DNA from 2 places in the Enterococcus sp. M-BR2 genome. Region 1 is predicted to be linked to the other one. Evidence: predicted binding sites of a transcription regulator. Region 1 holds the regulator's gene; the other holds the start of a gene.
What was found. The regulator NrdR, encoded in region 1, represses ribonucleotide reductase genes. The targets are predictions, from matches to a motif close to ACACNATATATNGTGT.
Positions count from the first base shown of each region.

Region 2: nrdH (glutaredoxin-like protein NrdH) is a predicted target of NrdR. The motif match lies at 6,824-6,839, and genes of this name have one in related genera.

Region 1 covers NZ_CM152743.1:695,305-704,177, forward strand. Annotated here, with positions in the region: gene murC (UDP-N-acetylmuramate--L-alanine ligase) at 1-1,015, shown strand, start outside; gene AC1F25_RS03375 (MaoC/PaaZ C-terminal domain-containing protein) at 1,444-1,929, shown strand; gene AC1F25_RS03380 (Bax inhibitor-1/YccA family protein) at 1,922-2,605, shown strand; gene polA (DNA polymerase I) at 2,731-5,376, shown strand; gene mutM (DNA-formamidopyrimidine glycosylase) at 5,421-6,257, shown strand; gene coaE (dephospho-CoA kinase) at 6,221-6,850, shown strand; gene AC1F25_RS03400 (hypothetical protein) at 6,902-7,234, shown strand; gene nrdR (transcriptional regulator NrdR) at 7,548-8,039, shown strand; gene AC1F25_RS03410 (replication initiation and membrane attachment family protein) at 8,062-8,873, shown strand, end outside.
Region 2 covers NZ_CM152743.1:1,683,647-1,692,519, reverse strand. Annotated here, with positions in the region: partial or broken gene AC1F25_RS08250 (polysaccharide lyase family 8 super-sandwich domain-containing protein) at 1-817, shown strand, start outside; one part of gene AC1F25_RS08245 (IS3 family transposase) at 943-1,766, opposite strand; one part of gene AC1F25_RS08245 (IS3 family transposase) at 1,766-2,042, opposite strand; gene AC1F25_RS08240 (polysaccharide lyase family 8 super-sandwich domain-containing protein) at 2,103-3,140, shown strand; gene nrdF (class 1b ribonucleoside-diphosphate reductase subunit beta) at 3,187-4,152, opposite strand; gene nrdE (class 1b ribonucleoside-diphosphate reductase subunit alpha) at 4,202-6,361, opposite strand; gene nrdH (glutaredoxin-like protein NrdH) at 6,520-6,744, opposite strand; gene AC1F25_RS08220 (FeoA family protein) at 7,147-7,620, shown strand; gene feoB (ferrous iron transport protein B) at 7,617-8,873, shown strand, end outside.

The DNA of each region.
Region 1 (8,873 bases):
TATCGCTGTAACCGGTTCTCACGGAAAAACAAGTACGACTGGTCTGCTCTCTCATGTATTGAGTGGTGTTCGTCCAACAAGTTATCTAATTGGAGACGGAACAGGGCATGGTGATCCGCAAGCGGAATTCTTTTCATTTGAAGCCTGTGAATATCGCCGTCATTTCCTTGCCTATTCACCAGACTATGCGATCATGACAAACATCGATTTTGATCATCCGGATTATTATACAAGTATCGACGATGTATTTACAGCTTTCCAAACAATGGCTGGACAAGTGAAAAAAGCTATTTTTGCGTACGGTGACGACGCTTATTTACGCAAATTAGAAGCAGATGTGCCGATTTATTATTATGGTGTCACAGAAAATGATGATATCCAAGCACGAAACATCGAACGTACAACATCCGGTTCTGCTTTTGATGTCTATCATGGGGATGAATTTGTTGGACATTTCACTGTACCGGCATTCGGCAAACACAATATTTTAAATGCTTTAGGTGTTATTGCAGTCGCGTATTTCGAAAATCTGGATCTGAAAGAAGTTGCGGAAGAAATGCTGACTTTCCCAGGAGTAAAACGTCGATTCAGTGAAAAAATCGTAGCAGACATGACCGTAGTCGATGATTATGCGCATCACCCTGCAGAAATCAAAGCAACCATTGATGGCGCACGCCAAAAATATCCAGATAAAGAAATAATTGCAGTTTTCCAACCTCATACGTTTACGCGTACGATTGCATTGATGGATGAATTTGCAGAAGCACTTGATTTAGCTGATAAAGTTTACTTATGCGATATTTTTGGTTCGGCTCGGGAAGAACAAGGAAACGTTAAGATCGAAGACCTTGGAGCGAAAATCAAAAAAGGTGGAGAAGTCATCAAAGAAAATAATGTATCTCCATTATTAGATTATCATGATGCAGTAGTAATCTTCATGGGTGCTGGAGATGTTCAAAAATTTGAACAAGCGTATGAAAAACTTTTAAGCAGCACGACGAAAAATGTACTGTAATACAATTACTGCAGTGTCCTTATAAAAATAGAAAGAGGGAGAGTGGCAAAATTCTTGTCATGCTCCCTTTTTTACAACTTTTGATAAACGGCGTTCAAAAGCTTGCATCTGCGGCAATAAGCCCAACCAAATCAAAAACATGAGAAGCTGTTTTTTCTTGGCTGTTCTTATTACTTGATGCAGGACAGCTTTTTCACGACCTCAGATAAACGGCGTTCAAAAGCTTGCATCTGCGGTAATAAGCCCAGCCAAATCAAAAACATGAGAAGCTGTTTTTTCTTGACTATTCTTATTACTTGATGCAGGACAGCTTTTTCACGACCTCTTTAAACTATAGGAATCTGTTAAATCAAAGGAGCAAAACTTGCCTTTTGCGCTGCTTTTGGTACAATAATGTATGATTAAAAATAAACTGGAGGGTTTCTATCTTGAACATAGGTAAGCCGAGAAAACTAGGAAAAACAATAAATGAAATCGAGGAAGGCGACTCGTTATCTTTAACAGAATCTATTGAAGATAACCAGCTTTTGCTGTATTTGGGATTGACGAATGATGCAAATCCTTTGTATATCCAACATGACTTTGCACAAAAAACAGAATATCATCAGCCAATCGTTCCATCAGTGATGCTGATGGGGATCATCACAAGTGCAATTTCAAAGCATCTTCCTGGACCAGGATCACATGTTGTCAATTTTTCTGTCAATTTTATTGAACCGGTTTTCCATTATGAAACACTGACTTTTCAGTTTGAGGTCATAAAAGTAGATAAGATGAAGGACGTGGTGACGATTTCTGTAGAAGCGGAAAACACGAACGAAGATCGTGTGTTGGATGCTGTTGTTATGGTCCAACCGCCACAAGTTCCTGAATTGGAAATAGCAATCGAAAGTGAAGGTGAATTAAATGAATAATCCAAGTACATCAATGTCAGGCATCAATCGTTTTTATGCAAAAGTTTATGGTTTTTTAGGTATGGGGCTTGCCCTTAGTGCAGTCACTTCTTACTTGGCTCTTTGGGTATTTCCTTTACAACTAGCAACTTTTATCAATAACTTTCCATTAGGCTTTATGGGTCTGTGGATCGTTGAACTGATTTTGGTAATGGTTCTAGGCGTAAAAGCACAAAAGAATCCGAGCTTAGCGATCGGTGGATTCATTGCCTACTCTCTTTTGAATGGCGTAACATTAGCAGTTACTCTTGCATTCTACGATATTGGAACAGTAACACAAGCTTTCTTGACAGCTACCTTGATGTTCATGGGGATGTCTGTTGTCGGAGTGACAACAAAACGAGATCTTAGCGGGGTCGGAAGAGCAGGACAGGCTGCTTTGATCGGAGTGATCATTGCACTAGTCTTGAACATCTTCATTTTGAGAAGTAGCGCAGTTGAGCTGTTCATCTCACTGCTTTTAGTCGTCATCTTTGCAGGGATCACAGCTTATGATAACCAAAGCATTCGTAATATCTATGTCCAGACAAATGGAACAGCACATAGTGGCATTGCTGTATTTATGGCATTGAAGCTGTATTTAGACTTTATCAACTTGTTCTTGGCGTTTTTAAGAATCTTTGGACGGAACAACTAAAAAAGGAAAAAATTGATCAGTTGGGGCTATACCAAAATATTTGGTATGGTCCCGCTTTTTCTTTTCGCATTCCGCATGATTCTTTGTTAGAATGAATAAGAACTTTACAGTAAGGAGTTAAGAAGATGACAAAAAATAAATTATTACTCGTTGATGGGAACAGTGTGGCTTTTCGCGCATTCTTTGCGCTGCACAATTCCCTTGAACGTTTCAAAAACAGAAACGGTCTTCATACAAATGCAATCTATGCATTCAATACGATGTTTGAAAATGTTATGCAAAAAGAGCAACCGACGCATGTTCTGGTTGCGTTCGATGCAGGAAAAACGACCTTTCGGACAGAAATGTATGCGGAGTACAAAGGAGGAAGATCTAAAACACCAGGCGAATTCAAAGAACAAATGCCATATATCCGTGATTTGTTGACGGGATTAGGTGTACAGTATTACGAATTGCCCAATTATGAAGCGGATGATATTATCGGTACTTTGGCAGAAAAAGTAGATAAAAATCAATTTGATGTCGTCGTACTTTCCGGTGATCGGGATTTGACTCAATTAGCTAGTAAAGAAGTAAAAGTGGATATCACTGTAAAAGGTGTCAGCGATATCGAAAGTTATACACCAGAACATGTGGCGGAAAAATATGATGGATTGATACCAAAACAGATTATTGACATGAAGGGACTAGCCGGAGATGCCTCTGACAATATCCCAGGTGTGACTAAAATTGGTGAAAAAACAGCTATCAAGCTATTGAAACAATATGGCTCAGTCGAAGGAATCTATGAGCATATTGATGAAATGAAGCAAAGCAAAATGAAAGAAAATCTGATAAATGACAAAGAGCAAGCGTTCTTATCGAAGAAATTGGCGACCATCAATACTTCAGCCCCTGTGGAGGTCTCTATCGACTCATTGAAGTATGAAGGGAAAAATCTCGATAAACTCGTTCCATTTTATAAAGAAATGGATTTCAATCAGTTCCTTTCTAAACTGAATATCGTTGAAGAAGAAGTAAAAATGGATGATATTTTATTTGAAGTCGTGCATGAATTTAAAGAGGAAATGTTTACTACGGATATGGCACTGTACGTGGAAATGATGGGCGACAATTACCATACAGAGGAAATCGTCGGAGTAGCGTGGGGAACAGAAAAGAAAATCTATGTCACGAATGATCTGTCTGTATTCGAAAACCAAGCGTTCCATTCTTGGATCACTGATCCGACCCGATTGAAAAAAGTATATGATGCGAAACGAACTTATGTTGCTTTAAATCGCTATACTGGAAAAACGAAAGGAATCGATTTTGATGTCTTGCTAGGTGCATACATTCTCGATACGAATGAAAAAAGCACAGATATCGAAGGAATAGCTGCACATTACGGATACAACGATATCCAATCAGATGAAACTGTATACGGCAAAGGGGCGAAAAAAGGTTTACCAGAAGAAGAGGAACTCTTTTTTGCTCATTTAGCGCGAAAAGTAGCTGCAATCAATGCGTTAACACCAAAATTGAGCCAAGAACTGGCAGATAAAAACCAAGAAGATCTTTTCCGGAAAATGGAACTGCCATTGTCTATCATTTTGGCAGAGATGGAAATAAGCGGGATCAAAGTAGATGCGACTCGCTTACAAGAAATGAAGGGCGAGTTTTCTGCTCGCTTAAGAGAGATCGAACAAAAAATCTACGAAGAAGCCGGCGAAGAATTCAATTTGAATTCACCAAAGCAATTAGGAGTGATCTTATTTGAAAAAATGGGATTACCCGTTATCAAAAAAACAAAAACTGGGTACTCCACAGCCGTAGATGTACTGGAACAGCTTCGTGAACAAGCACCAATCGTAGAGGATATCCTAACCTATCGTCAAATCGCAAAAATTCAATCTACCTATGTCGAGGGACTGCTGAAAGTGATCCAATCAGATGGAAAAGTGCATACACGTTATGTCCAGACATTGACCCAAACAGGACGATTAAGCTCTGTTGATCCTAATTTGCAGAACATCCCAATTCGATTAGATGAAGGGAGAAAGATACGTCAGGCATTTGTTCCGAGAGAAAAAGACTGGTTGATTTATTCTTCTGACTATTCACAAATCGAGTTACGCGTACTTGCGCATATCTCAAATGATGAACATTTGAAAGCTGCCTTCCTAGAAGGTCAAGATATCCATGCCAGCACAGCGATGCGCGTATTTGGAATCGAAAAGGCAGAGGATGTCACACCAAATATGCGTCGGCAGGCAAAAGCAGTGAATTTTGGTATCGTGTATGGCATCTCTGATTACGGACTTTCACAAAATTTAGGCATCAGCCGAAAAGCAGCACAGCAATACATCGATACGTACTTTGAAAAATACCCAGGTGTCAAAGAATATATGGAAAGAATCGTACGCGAAGCAAAAGATCAAGGCTACGTCGAAACGCTGTATCACCGCCGACGATATTTGCCAGACATCAATTCAAGAAATTACAATATCCGTTCTTTTGCGGAACGAACAGCTATCAATACACCAATTCAAGGAAGTGCTGCTGATATTTTGAAAATCGCGATGATTGAATTGGATAAACGATTAAAAGAAACAGGTCTTCAAGCTACGATGCTGTTACAAGTTCATGATGAACTTGTCTTCGAGGTACCTGAAAAAGAACTTGAATCATTAGATAAATTGGTGAAGGAAGTTATGGAACAAGCTGTTTCTCTCCATGTACCACTGATCACTGACAGCAGTTGGGGAAAAACGTGGTACGAAGCAAAATAAACATTGTTTAAGACAGAGCAATATAATGAAGGTGAAAAGAAAAAATGCCAGAATTACCAGAAGTAGAAACCGTTCGTAAAGGATTGGAACGGTTAGTAGTAGGAAAAACGATTCAGAAAGTGCAGGTCTTGTGGCCCAAGATCATTGAGCAACCAGAGACGCCCCTCTTTGAGGCTTCTCTTGTTGGCGAAACCATCCAATCCATTGGACGTAGAGGGAAGTTTTTGATTTTTCATCTCGATCATTATGAACTGATCTCACATTTGCGAATGGAAGGAAAATATCAATTCACGAAAGAAAATACACCAATCGATAAACATACGCATGTACTTTTCTTTTTTGAGGACGGGAGCCAACTTCGCTACAACGATGTACGAAAATTTGGTCGTATGACAATTGTCGAAAAAGGAGCAAGTGCAACTTACCGAGGAATCATGAAATTAGGACCTGAGCCATTGCCTGACAGCTTTTTATTAGCAGATTTTGCAGCTGGACTGAAAAAATCGCACAAAGCAATCAAGCCTTTACTGCTAGATCAACGTCTAGTAACGGGACTAGGTAATATTTATGTAGACGAAGCATTATGGGAAGCGAAGATTCATCCAGAACAACCGGCGAATACATTACGTCCAAAAGAGATAGAACAATTACGTCTATCGATCATTGATGTTTTGAATCGTGCAATAGAAGCCGGAGGTACCACGATTCGCAGCTATTTGAATGCATTAGGAGAATCAGGCGGATTCCAAGTCGCACTGCATGTCTATCAGCAAACTGGCAAACCATGTATACGTTGTGGGACACCGATCGTGAAAATAAAAGTGGCACAAAGGGGGACTCACTATTGTCCGAATTGTCAAAGGCTGAAAATCGAAAAGTAGGCTTTGTTTTAGGTTTGACGGGCGGAATAGCTACTGGCAAAAGTACGGCAGCCAAAGTCTTTCAGTCTCATGGATTTCCTTTGATCGATGGTGACGTGATTGCTAGAGAAACTGTTGAGCCTGGAATGCTTGCTCTGAGGAAGGTTGTGTCCGTGTTTGGCCAAGAGATATTGCAGTCTGATGGTCAGCTAGATCGAGGAAAACTTGGGATGATTGTTTTTCCATCAAAGGAGAAACGACAAAAACTTGATCAGCTATTAGATCCGTTTATCCGAAAAGCGATAAAAGATCAAATCGCCTATCTAAGTTCCCATCATCCTTTAGTAATTGTAGATATCCCATTGCTCTATGAAGGTCATTATGACCACTATATGGATGCAGTAGCTGTCGTTTATACCACGCCAGATATTCAACTCAGACGCTTGATGAAACGTAATCAACTAACACTAGAACAAGCACAGCAGAGAATTAGCAGTCAACTTCCAATCGAAGAAAAAAAGCAGCGTGCGGATATTTTGTTTGACAACAACGGAACAAAAGAGGAACTTGTGGAACAAATCGAAAATTGGCTTTCAGCTAATCGCTTTCTTTGAGTATCTGTGTCAAGTTTGCTATCCTGAGTATATAGAAAGCGAGGGATAGCGATGGGATCATTTAAAAACCAAAAGGATAAAGTCGTAGGTAACGCAAAAGAAAAAATCGGCGAAATACTCAATAAAGAAAATCTAATCGATGAAGGTCGTACGCAATCAGAAACAGCAGAAGAGAAAGAAAAGCAGTACCAAGCAAGAATCGATGAAATAGAAGACCAGCAGGCAGAAAAAGAAGCGAAACAGCAAGATTTGACTCAAGAACGAAAAAATCCGGTACCTGATCGTAGTAAGACACCGCTCCCAGAAAGTGAACACATTCCTGATGAACAAAAAATCGAGGAACAACGAATGAAACACTATACAGGAATCGAAGAGAAGTTATAAAAAAATAAGAAATAGAGATGTGACTTGAAGCAGATGATAAGATGTTCATCTGCTTCAAGTTTTTTATGCTAGCCGACTAAATCAGCTTTTGGGCGAGTCATTTCTCAGCAATCAAGGTCATCAGTACTGGAAAATTGAAATTGAATTAGGACAGGGGACATAATTACGCATGAAAATAGAAAAAATTGTTCTTATATCCGTGTTTTTTTGGGTAGGACAGTCGCGTTTGTGATTTGTTTCGTGTTATAATACAACTAGTTGTAAAGAAAGACACATCCTTTATATAAAAATGCGATGCAAGAGGTGAGACAAAATGAGATGTCCTAGATGTCAACATAATAATTCACGAGTAATCGACAGCCGTCAAGCAGATGATGGACGTGCGATCCGTCGCCGTCGCGAATGTGAGAATTGTTCGTTCCGCTTCACTACTTTTGAACGAATTGAAGCTGCTCCGTTATTAGTCATCAAGAAAAACGGGGAACGCGAAGAATTCAATCGCGATAAAATTTTAAGAGGACTCATCCGCTCAGCAGAAAAAAGACCTGTAGCTATGGAGCAAATGGAACAAATCGTCAACCATGTCGAAAACCGCGTACGCAGTCTTGGGGAAAACGAAGTATCAACGAATCTGATTGGTGAATATGTGATGGAGGATTTAGTCGATTTAGATGAAATCGCGTATATCCGTTTTGCCAGTGTTTATCGCCAGTTCAAAGATATGTCTGTTTTCTTAAAAGAGCTGCAAGATATCGTGGATAAAGCAAAAGAAAATAATAAAGAGAATAATAAAGAAAACAATTAAGAAACAAAAAGGAGGCATTTCCTTGGAAAATGCTTGGAAAGAGCTTCAACCAAAAAATATTTACCAAGGAAGAAAAGAAGCTCCGCTGAGGGAAGACAGCAAGAACGCGTTGCTGTATCTTTATCAGCCACTGATCGGCGGAGAAGCCTTGAGTATCTATTTCACTCTGTTATCAGAGATCTCGCAAGAATCTGGTGAAGGTCCTGAAGGGATGCATGCAGATTTACTCAGTAGTCTAGGCTGCGGGATCCCTCAATTTTATGATGCAAGAAAAAAGCTGGAAGGAATCGGCTTACTGGATGTTTATTTTAAAGAAGATAGCGATCTGGGGCCTCGTTTTATTTATGAGTTGTTAGAGCCACTCATTCCTAAAGCATTTTTCAAAGATTCTGTTCTGGCATTTCTTCTTTTGGAAAAAGTTGGTGAACGACGATTCCAGAAGCTTATTCAGTTGTTTGAACCTAAAAGGCATACAACAGAGGGATATCAAAAAATCACAAAAAAATTTTTAGATGTTTATCGCTTCAATGAAGCAGTATACGCTGCTAATCAAGAAAACATCGAATCACTGAATAAATCTTTTGAAGAATCTGAGCCAGTAGCATTACTTGAAACAGATTCGACATTCGATTGGCAATTTTTGAATGATTGGCTGGCAAAAAAACATATGACTGTTCTTGATGATTCAATCATCAAACAAGTCGACATGTATCATCAGCTTTATGGATTCGATGAACTAACTCTTGGTGAACTCATCAGTCAATCTTATGATTTTAGTGAACAAAAAGTATCCATGAAGGAGCTGCAAAAAGCTGTTTTGGCAATGCAGAGACG
Region 2 (8,873 bases), 990 kb from region 1:
TGGTGCCAATCGAACAGACTTATCATTGACTGTTTTAGGAGTAGGTATTTTACAAAAAGATGCCACAAAAATCCATCAAGCAGTGAATGGGATCAAAGATGTTTTTCAACTCGTGACAAGTGGAGATGGGTTTTACGCAGATGGTTCCTTTATCCAGCATAATGATATTCCTTATACAGGTTCTTACGGGAATGTACTAATCAAAGGAGTCGGACAGATTTTTACGATTGTGGATGGGACTTCTTATGCAGCAGCTTCTGATGACATTCACGCTTTCGTAGAAAATGTAGAGAAGGCCTTTATTCCTTTGATTTACCAAGGTGAAATGCTTCCCATGGTGAATGGACGCGCTATTTCGCGTGCGCCTTCAAAGACGAAGGTAGGATACGGGTCTTCAACGATGTATAATTTATTGATTGTTTCAAAATTTGCACCAGAAGATAAGCAAAAGGAACTAAAAGAAGCAGTTAAATATTGGATGCAATTGAACCCTTCGTATTATATAACGAATGTAAGAGATTATAATGATCTGGTCATGACACTATCCTTATTAGAAGACCAGACGATTTTAGGGAAGGATTTACCATTCATAGGGACAAAAATGTATCATAAAATGGATCGTTTTGTTCAGCGTACCAGTAAGTATATGGTAGGAATCAGTATGTATTCGAACCGTATCTCTTCTTTTGAAGCAGGAAATAAAGAAAACAAACGTGGTTGGCATACATCGGATGGGATGGTCTACTTATATTGGAATGGCAACAGTTTTTTTGACAAATTTTATAAGGTGCAGAACTTCTTTCCGTATGCTATTCCGATTGTCCTTGACAATGAGCCTCCTCGGATGTGACGATCTTCGGCAGGAGCTAACAATTAAAGTTAGACTGCCTCGCTAGCGTTAGCACATCCGAGCTCATTATCAAGGATTCGCTGCGCCAATCTCTAGTTACGGTAACCAACCGGTGTCTCGTAGCCAAGTGTACCGTGCAACCGAAGGTGGTTCCACCAATTGACATAGTCAAATAACTCCAAATCCAATTGTTGTAAGGTTTCAAATGTGTATTGATAGACAAATTCTACTTTCAACGACTTATAAGTTGATTCAGCTACGGCATTATCAAAAGGACAGCCTTTATGACTTAATGATCGATTGATGTCAAAAGTTGTTAATAATTCATCAATAGCTTGGTTATCAAACTCTTTTCCACGATCAGTATGAAAAATCTCAACCTCTGTCAGAGGTTGTTTGATACGGCTAAATGCTTTTTTTACTAGAACGGCATCTTTATGTTCTCCACAAGAATAGCCGAGAATTTCTCGATTGAACAGATCCAAAATGAAACAGACATAATTCCATTTTTTCCCGACTCGTACATAAGTCAAGTCTGTTACGATCGCTTCTAATGGGTTGTCTCTTAAGAATTTACGATTCAATACGTTTGTCGTTTTGGCTTCATTGCAAGTAGAATGATGTACTTTAAAATAAGCAACAGTATAGCTCGATTTTAATCCTCTATTTTTCATGATTCTACTAATTTTTCGTCGGCTGATCTGAATGCCTCGTTTTGATAAGGCTTTTTTTATTTTTCTTGAGCCATAGGCCTTTCGGCTGCGGATAAATTCTTCAGCTACTACTTCTTCAAGTTCTGATTCGTCTTTCTTTGGTTTTGATTGATAATAATAGGACTGACGTGATAGACCTAATATTCTGCACATCGCTGATATAGGGTAAAGATGCTTATTCGCATCGATTACTTGTCTCTTCGTCCGAATATCAGCGCTGCTTGCTTTAAAATATCATTTTCCATTTCTAATTGCTGGTTTCTTTTACGTAGTTCTAACAATTCTTTTTGTTCAGGCGTAAGATTATCTTTTTCTTTGAATGAACCACTCGTTTTAGATTGCTTTACCCATTTGTCAAATGCTGAAGCCGTTAGTTCATATTCTCGAATGATTTCTACACGTGGCTTTCCAGCTAAGTAAAGATTGACGATTTGTTGCTTGAATTCTTGTGAAAAAGTTCTTCGTGTTCTCTTAGACATAAAAATTCCTCCTGGTATGTTTTCTTCTAGTCTACACACCTTAATTTTTCTGTCTAGTTAATTGTAGCCTATCCATATAATGAGGATGATGTACAATTCGGTAAGAGCTATTGGCCGACTGTCGATCCTTATCGATTGCCAGGAACAACGGTCGATACAGTCCCTTTAAAAGATGAAATCTCTTCTTTTACGACTGTGCGATCAAATGAGAAAGCCATTGGCGGTGTATCAAATGAAGGTCAGGCAGTGGTAAGTATGGCTCTAAATAAAACTGGAACAAAGAATAATGGGACAGTTTTGCCAATGGATGTCAAAGGGAAAAAATCGTGGTTTGTGCTTGACGATCAATTGATTGCGCTTGGTTCGGGAATTACCGGTAACACAAATGCGTCTATTGAAACGATTATAGATAATCGTTTATTAAACGATCAGTTTACTTATAAAGTTGTAACAGAAACAGGAGAAATTACCCAGCCAACCGAACAAAGTGAAAAAGAATGGTTATTGTTACAATCAAGTCAACCAGAAACATCGATCGGTTATTATTTTCCTGAGAAAGAAACAGTAAAAGTGATAAGTGAAGCACGGCAAGGTAATTATAGGGAAATCAACGAATCATTTCCTAGTGATGAAGTTTATCATGGAAGTTATCGGAAGTTTTTGATCAATCATGGAAAACATCCAATCAATGAAGCTTATGCATATGTGATATTACCCGGAGTGAACGAAAAAGGTTTAAAAGAATATGCAGAAAAAGAACCAGTTACTATTCTTCAAAATACTCCAAAAATTCAAGCAGTAAAAGTAAAAGAATCCGGTTATTTGGGTATCAATTTTTGGGATAATACTGGTGGAGAATTAGATGGATTAAAAACAGATAAACCACTTTCTGTATTAAAGAAAATAAACGAACAAGAAAAAAGTTATACGTTTGCTGATCTTGCTCATACAAAGACGAAAATAACGATTGAATTACCAAATGATTTTGAAGCTATTCAAAGCATGAGTGAAGGAATTACCTATGATGAGCAGATGGGTCGCTTTACTATTGATTTTTCGCAAACATCGGATACACAAAAACAAATTGTCGTGGAATAAAAAAAGCGCACAAGAATAGAATATTCTTGTGCGTAATTTTTTATCCTTATTCCAATCCAATCAAATAATCGTCATCTTTCATCGCTTCTACATGACCTAACAAATAGCCGTTTCCGACTTGTGAGAAGAAGTCATGGTTGCTTGTGCCTGTTGAAATCCCGTTCATTACGATTGGGTTGACATCATTGGCAGTATCTGGGAAGAGTGGGTCCATCCCTAGGTTCATCAATGCTTTGTTGGCATTATAGCGTAGGAATGTTTTGACTTCTTCTGTCCAACCGATTGGATCGTATAATTCTTCTGTATAACGTTCTTCGTTTTCATAAAGCTCATAAAGAAGATTGTACATCCAGTCTTTCAACGTTTCTTGTTCTGCTTCAGGTAATTCGTTGAAACCTAATTGGAATTTGTAACCGATATAGGTTCCATGTACCGATTCATCTCGGATGATCAGTTTGATGATCTCTGCTACGTTTGCCAATTTGTTGTTTCCTAAATAATAAAGAGGAGTATAAAAACCTGAATAGAACAAGAATGTTTCTAAAAAGACGCTGGCAATTTTCTTTTCTAGCGGTGTACCGTGTTTGTAGATTTCATTAATACGCTCAGCTTTTTTTTGCAGATAAGGATTCGTATTCGTCCAGTCAAAAATTTCTTCGATTTCTTTTTTCGTGTTCAGTGTACTAAAAATAGAAGAATAACTTTTGGCATGGACGGATTCCATGAATTGGATATTGTTCAAAACGGCTTCTTCATGGGGAGTACGGACATCTTTACGCAACTGATCCATACCGCTTTCAGATTGGACAGTATCCAACAATGTCAAACCGCCGAATACATGTCCTACTGTATCTTTTTCCAATTGAGACAATGTGCGCCAATCATCTAGGTCATTTGAAAGTGGGATACGTGTATCTAGCCAAAATTGCTCTGTCAGCTTCTCCCAAGTGGATTTATCAATGATATCTTCAATTTCATTCCAGTTTATTGCTTCATAATATGTTTCTGACATGAGAATGCTCCTTTAATTAAAATATGAATAAGCGAATCTATCTATGATATTAGATCACGCAGCTTTCACATTGATTGCTTCCGATTTCTTCTGCATCATCAGTAAAGGTACGTACATAATAAATGGATTTGATTCCTTTATGGAAAGCGTAATGTCTTAAAATATTCAAATCACGTGTCGTTTGCTTCGTTGTTGTCTTCCATTCATAAATACCTTCTGGGATTTCAGAACGCATGAATAAAGTCAAACTCATGCCTTGATCGACGTGTTGTTGTGCCGTTGCATAAACATCGATTACTTTACGCATGTCCATATCATAAGCAGAAGTGTAATATGGAATCGTCTCATTGGATAAATAAGGCGCTGGGTAATAAATTTTACCGATTTTCTTCTCTTGGCGTTCTTCGATCATGCGAGTGATAGGATGAATGCTTGCACTCGTATCATTGATATATGAAATTGAGCCATTTGGTGCTACTGCCAAGCGATTTTGGTGATATAGCCCATCTTTCATTACTGCTTGTTTCAAGGTATTCCAATCTTCAGCAGTTGGAATAAAAATCCCTTCAAACAATGCTTTGACTTTTTCTGATTTTGGCTGGAATTCTCCAGTTACGTATTTTTCGAAATAAGTGCCATCAGCATAAGCTGATTTTTCAAAATTATGGAAAACTTGTTTTCTTTCACGAGCGATATTGTTGCTTTCAACAAGTGTCCAATAATTCAACAGCATGAAATAAATATTTGTAAAGTCTAATGAATCCTCTGAGCCATATTCCATTTGTTCTTTTGCAAGATAAGTGTGTAAGCCCATGGCACCTAATCCAATCGTATGATTCAGCTTATTTCCGTTTTGGATCGGTGGTACGACATCGATATCAGATGCATCTGTAATAAATGTCAATGCACGAGTCATCGTACGCACAGATTGACCAAAGTTAGGGCTTTGCATCAAATTCACGATATTTGTCGAACCTAAGTTACATGAGATATCTGTTCCTAATACTTCATACTCCTGTTTGCCGTTGATCACAGAAGGCGTTTGAACTTGTAAAATCTCTGAACATAAATTACTCATGATAATCTTGCCGTCGATTGGATTCTCGCGGTTCGCTGTATCAATATTGATTACGTAAGGATAGCCAGATTCTTGTTGTAATTTTGAGATTTCATTTTCAAGATCACGCGCTTTGATTTTTTGTTTGCGAATGTTTGGATTTGCAACTAGACGATCATACTCAGCTGTAATATCTACATAAGAGAATGGAACACCATATTCTTTTTCGACACTATATGGACTAAATAAATACATATCTTCGTTTTTACGTGTCAATTCATAAAATTTATCAGGTACGATCACACCAAGAGAAAGAGTTTTTACGCGAATCTTTTCATCTGCATTTTCTTTTTTTGCTGAAAGGAAAGCAATAATGTCTGGATGGAACACATTCAAATAAACCACACCAGCTCCTTGACGCTGACCTAATTGATTAGAATAGCTGAAACTATCTTCGAATAATTTCATGACTGGAACGACACCACTCGCAGCACCCTCGTATCCTTTGATAGGAGCGCCGGCTTCACGAAGATTTGATAAAGTAATCCCTACGCCGCCACCAATACGGGACAATTGCAAAGCAGAGTTGATTGAGCGCCCGATAGAGTTCATATCGTCAGTGACTTGAGTCAAGAAACAAGACACCAATTCGCCCCGACGTTTACGTCCAGCATTCAAGAAAGAAGGCGTAGCTGGCTGATAACGTTGATGGATCATTTCATCTGCAAGAGCAAGTGCTAATTCTTCATCCCCGTTCGCAAAGTAAAGTGCATTGAAGGCTACTCGATCTTCATAAGTTTCCAGATAAGCGGAACCGTCGTTGGTTTTCAACGCATATTGAGAATAAAATTTGTAAGCAGCCATAAAAGATTTGAAAGAAAAATGTTGTTCGTCCAAAAATTGATATAGCTTTTCAATAAATGATGGTGAATATAATTGGATGAATTCTGCTTCTATATATTCTTGTTCGATCAAGTAATTGATTTTTTCCATAATAGATGGAAAAGTCATCGTATTTGGTTTGACATTTTCTTCAAAAAAGGCAGCCAAAGCTTCTTTATCCTTATTCAAAGGGATTTGACCATTGACTGGTCGATTGATTTCATTATTCAGCTTGAAATAACTGACATCTTGTAAATTTTTAAGACTCATACGTACGCCCAACCTTCATTTCGTATTTGATGATGCTTGATTGCAAATCATTGCATTGTTTTCAAGCTTTAAAAAAGGATTTGGAAGTTTGCGACAAAAACTGGTGCTGTCTCAAGCCCTTCAAATCCATGTATCTTGTTTTGATTCTTTTAGTCATGTTAGCTGGCAAGTTTACGCAACTGATCAGGACGGAATCCGATAACTGTTTCTGCATCGGAAGTAATGACAGGAACACTTTGGAATCCTTGTGCTTTCAACCAGTCTACTGCTTCCGGTTGTTCATCGATATTGACTTCTTCAAAAGCAATTTGATTTTCTGTTAAAAAACGTTTGACCATCTTGCATTGCATGCAATTATTTTTAGAAAAGATTTTTACGTTCATGATGAGTGCCTCCTCTAAACACATTCTTATTATCTATAATAGATAGTATAAAACTCTTAGTAAAAAAGTCAAACAACAAACACTACATATTGTGTTGTGGAAACTGTGGAATACTAAGTTTTGTGTTTTTGAAAAAAAGAGCTGAAAACAAGTATCGTGTGGGAAAATAGCAAATCTAATAGAGAAAAAATTGTGGAAAACTATGAAGAAATATTTTTTTCTCATTTTTATCTATCAATAATAAAGAATCGCTCATAATATCACAAGTGTAATTGACATTCTCAATTACCGAGAGTATTCTATGTGAGAATGATTCTCATTTATTTGCGTAATACGTGAGAAAACTAGAACATAGAATGAAAGATTTCAATACATGATTTATTTCACAAGAGAGGAATCAATATGCAGACCTTAGCTCAGGCAAAGCAAAACTTCGTTTATCAAGTCGAACGAATCGAAACAGAAGAAAAAACAAAACGCCATTTGCAAAATATTGGGGTCGTTGCCGGAAGTAAAATCGTCGTCGTCAATTTATCAGGCAACAATGCCATTTTACTGGTAAAAAGTCATCGAGTGGCAGTAAGTCGGGAAATACTAAGTCAGATCTTTGTCAATAAAAAGATTGCTTCCTCTGAAAGCTGGACCTCTCTTGATCAATTAAAAGCAGGAGAGACTGGGATCGTCGTAGCCATCCACGGACAAGGCGCAGTGAAGCGGCGGTTGATGGATATGGGATTGACGCGAAATGTAAAAATAGTCATCCGAAAACTAGCCCCTCTAGGAGATCCAATCGAACTGACAGTGCGAGGATATGAATTGACATTACGAAAGTCAGAGGCTGAATTAGTCTTGGTACAAAGGGAGGAAAACGAATGAATATCGCGTTAGTCGGAAATCCAAACAGCGGAAAAACGAGCTTGTTCAATCTCTTGACTGGTTCGAATCAATATGTAGGGAATTGGCCGGGCGTAACAGTAGAAAAAAAAGAAGGATCGTTGAAAAAAAATCCGAACATTCATATTCAAGACCTACCTGGCATCTATTCTTTGTCTCCTTATACACCCGAAGAAGTGATTGCAAGAGATTATTTGGTTCATGAACAGCCTGAACTGATCATCAACATTATTGATGCTACCAATTTAGAGCGGAATCTATATTTAACTACGCAGTTATTGGATTTAGGCATTCCTATGATCATTGGTCTGAATATGATGGATATCATCAAAAAAGAAGGAAAAAAAATCAACCTAGAAAAGCTTTCCTATGGTCTTGGTGTACCAGTTTTACCAATCAGCGTATTGAAAAAGCAAGGAATCGAAAAATTAATCGAAAAGATTCAGGAGTCTGCAAAAAAACGGCTTTCTATTCCTGTTCCCTGTACATACGATCCGCGTTTAGAAGCAGCTTTACATGAAATTGAAGATGTACTAGGAGAAAAAAGTAGCAAGAAACGCTGGTATGCAATGAAATATTTTGAAAGAGATCAGAAGGTGAATGAGGATGATGAGATAACAAATTCTCAGCAAAAAGAAATCGAACAACTGATCCAGTTGACAGAGAAACTATTGGATGACGATAGTGAAACGATTCTAGTCAATGAACGTTATGAATTTATTACCCAATTATGTGCACTATCTGTCGTGTCAAATGATTCTTTCCAATTATCGATGAGTGACAAAATCGATCAGATTGCAACGAATCGTTGGTTAGCCTTGCCAATCTTTGCATTTGTGATGTGGCTGATTTATTACTTGGCTATTCAAACAGTAGGAACAATGGGGACAGATTGGATCAATGATACATTGTTTGGAACGTGGCTACCAGAACATGTTGGCAGACTGTTAGCTGAATGGCAAGTAGCGGAATGGATGCAGGAGCTGATCTTGAACGGCATCATCGCAGGCGTGGGAGCAGTATTAGGATTTTTACCGCAATTGATCGTATTGTTTTTATGCTTGAGCTTTCTAGAAGACTGCGGATATATGGCGAGGATCGCTTTTGTCATGGATCGACTTTTCCGGAAATTCGGGCTTTCAGGAAAATCCTTTATTCCTATGCTGATTGCCACGGGATGTGGCGTACCAGGGGTCATGGCTACTCGCACGATTGAAAACGAGCAAGATCGTCGT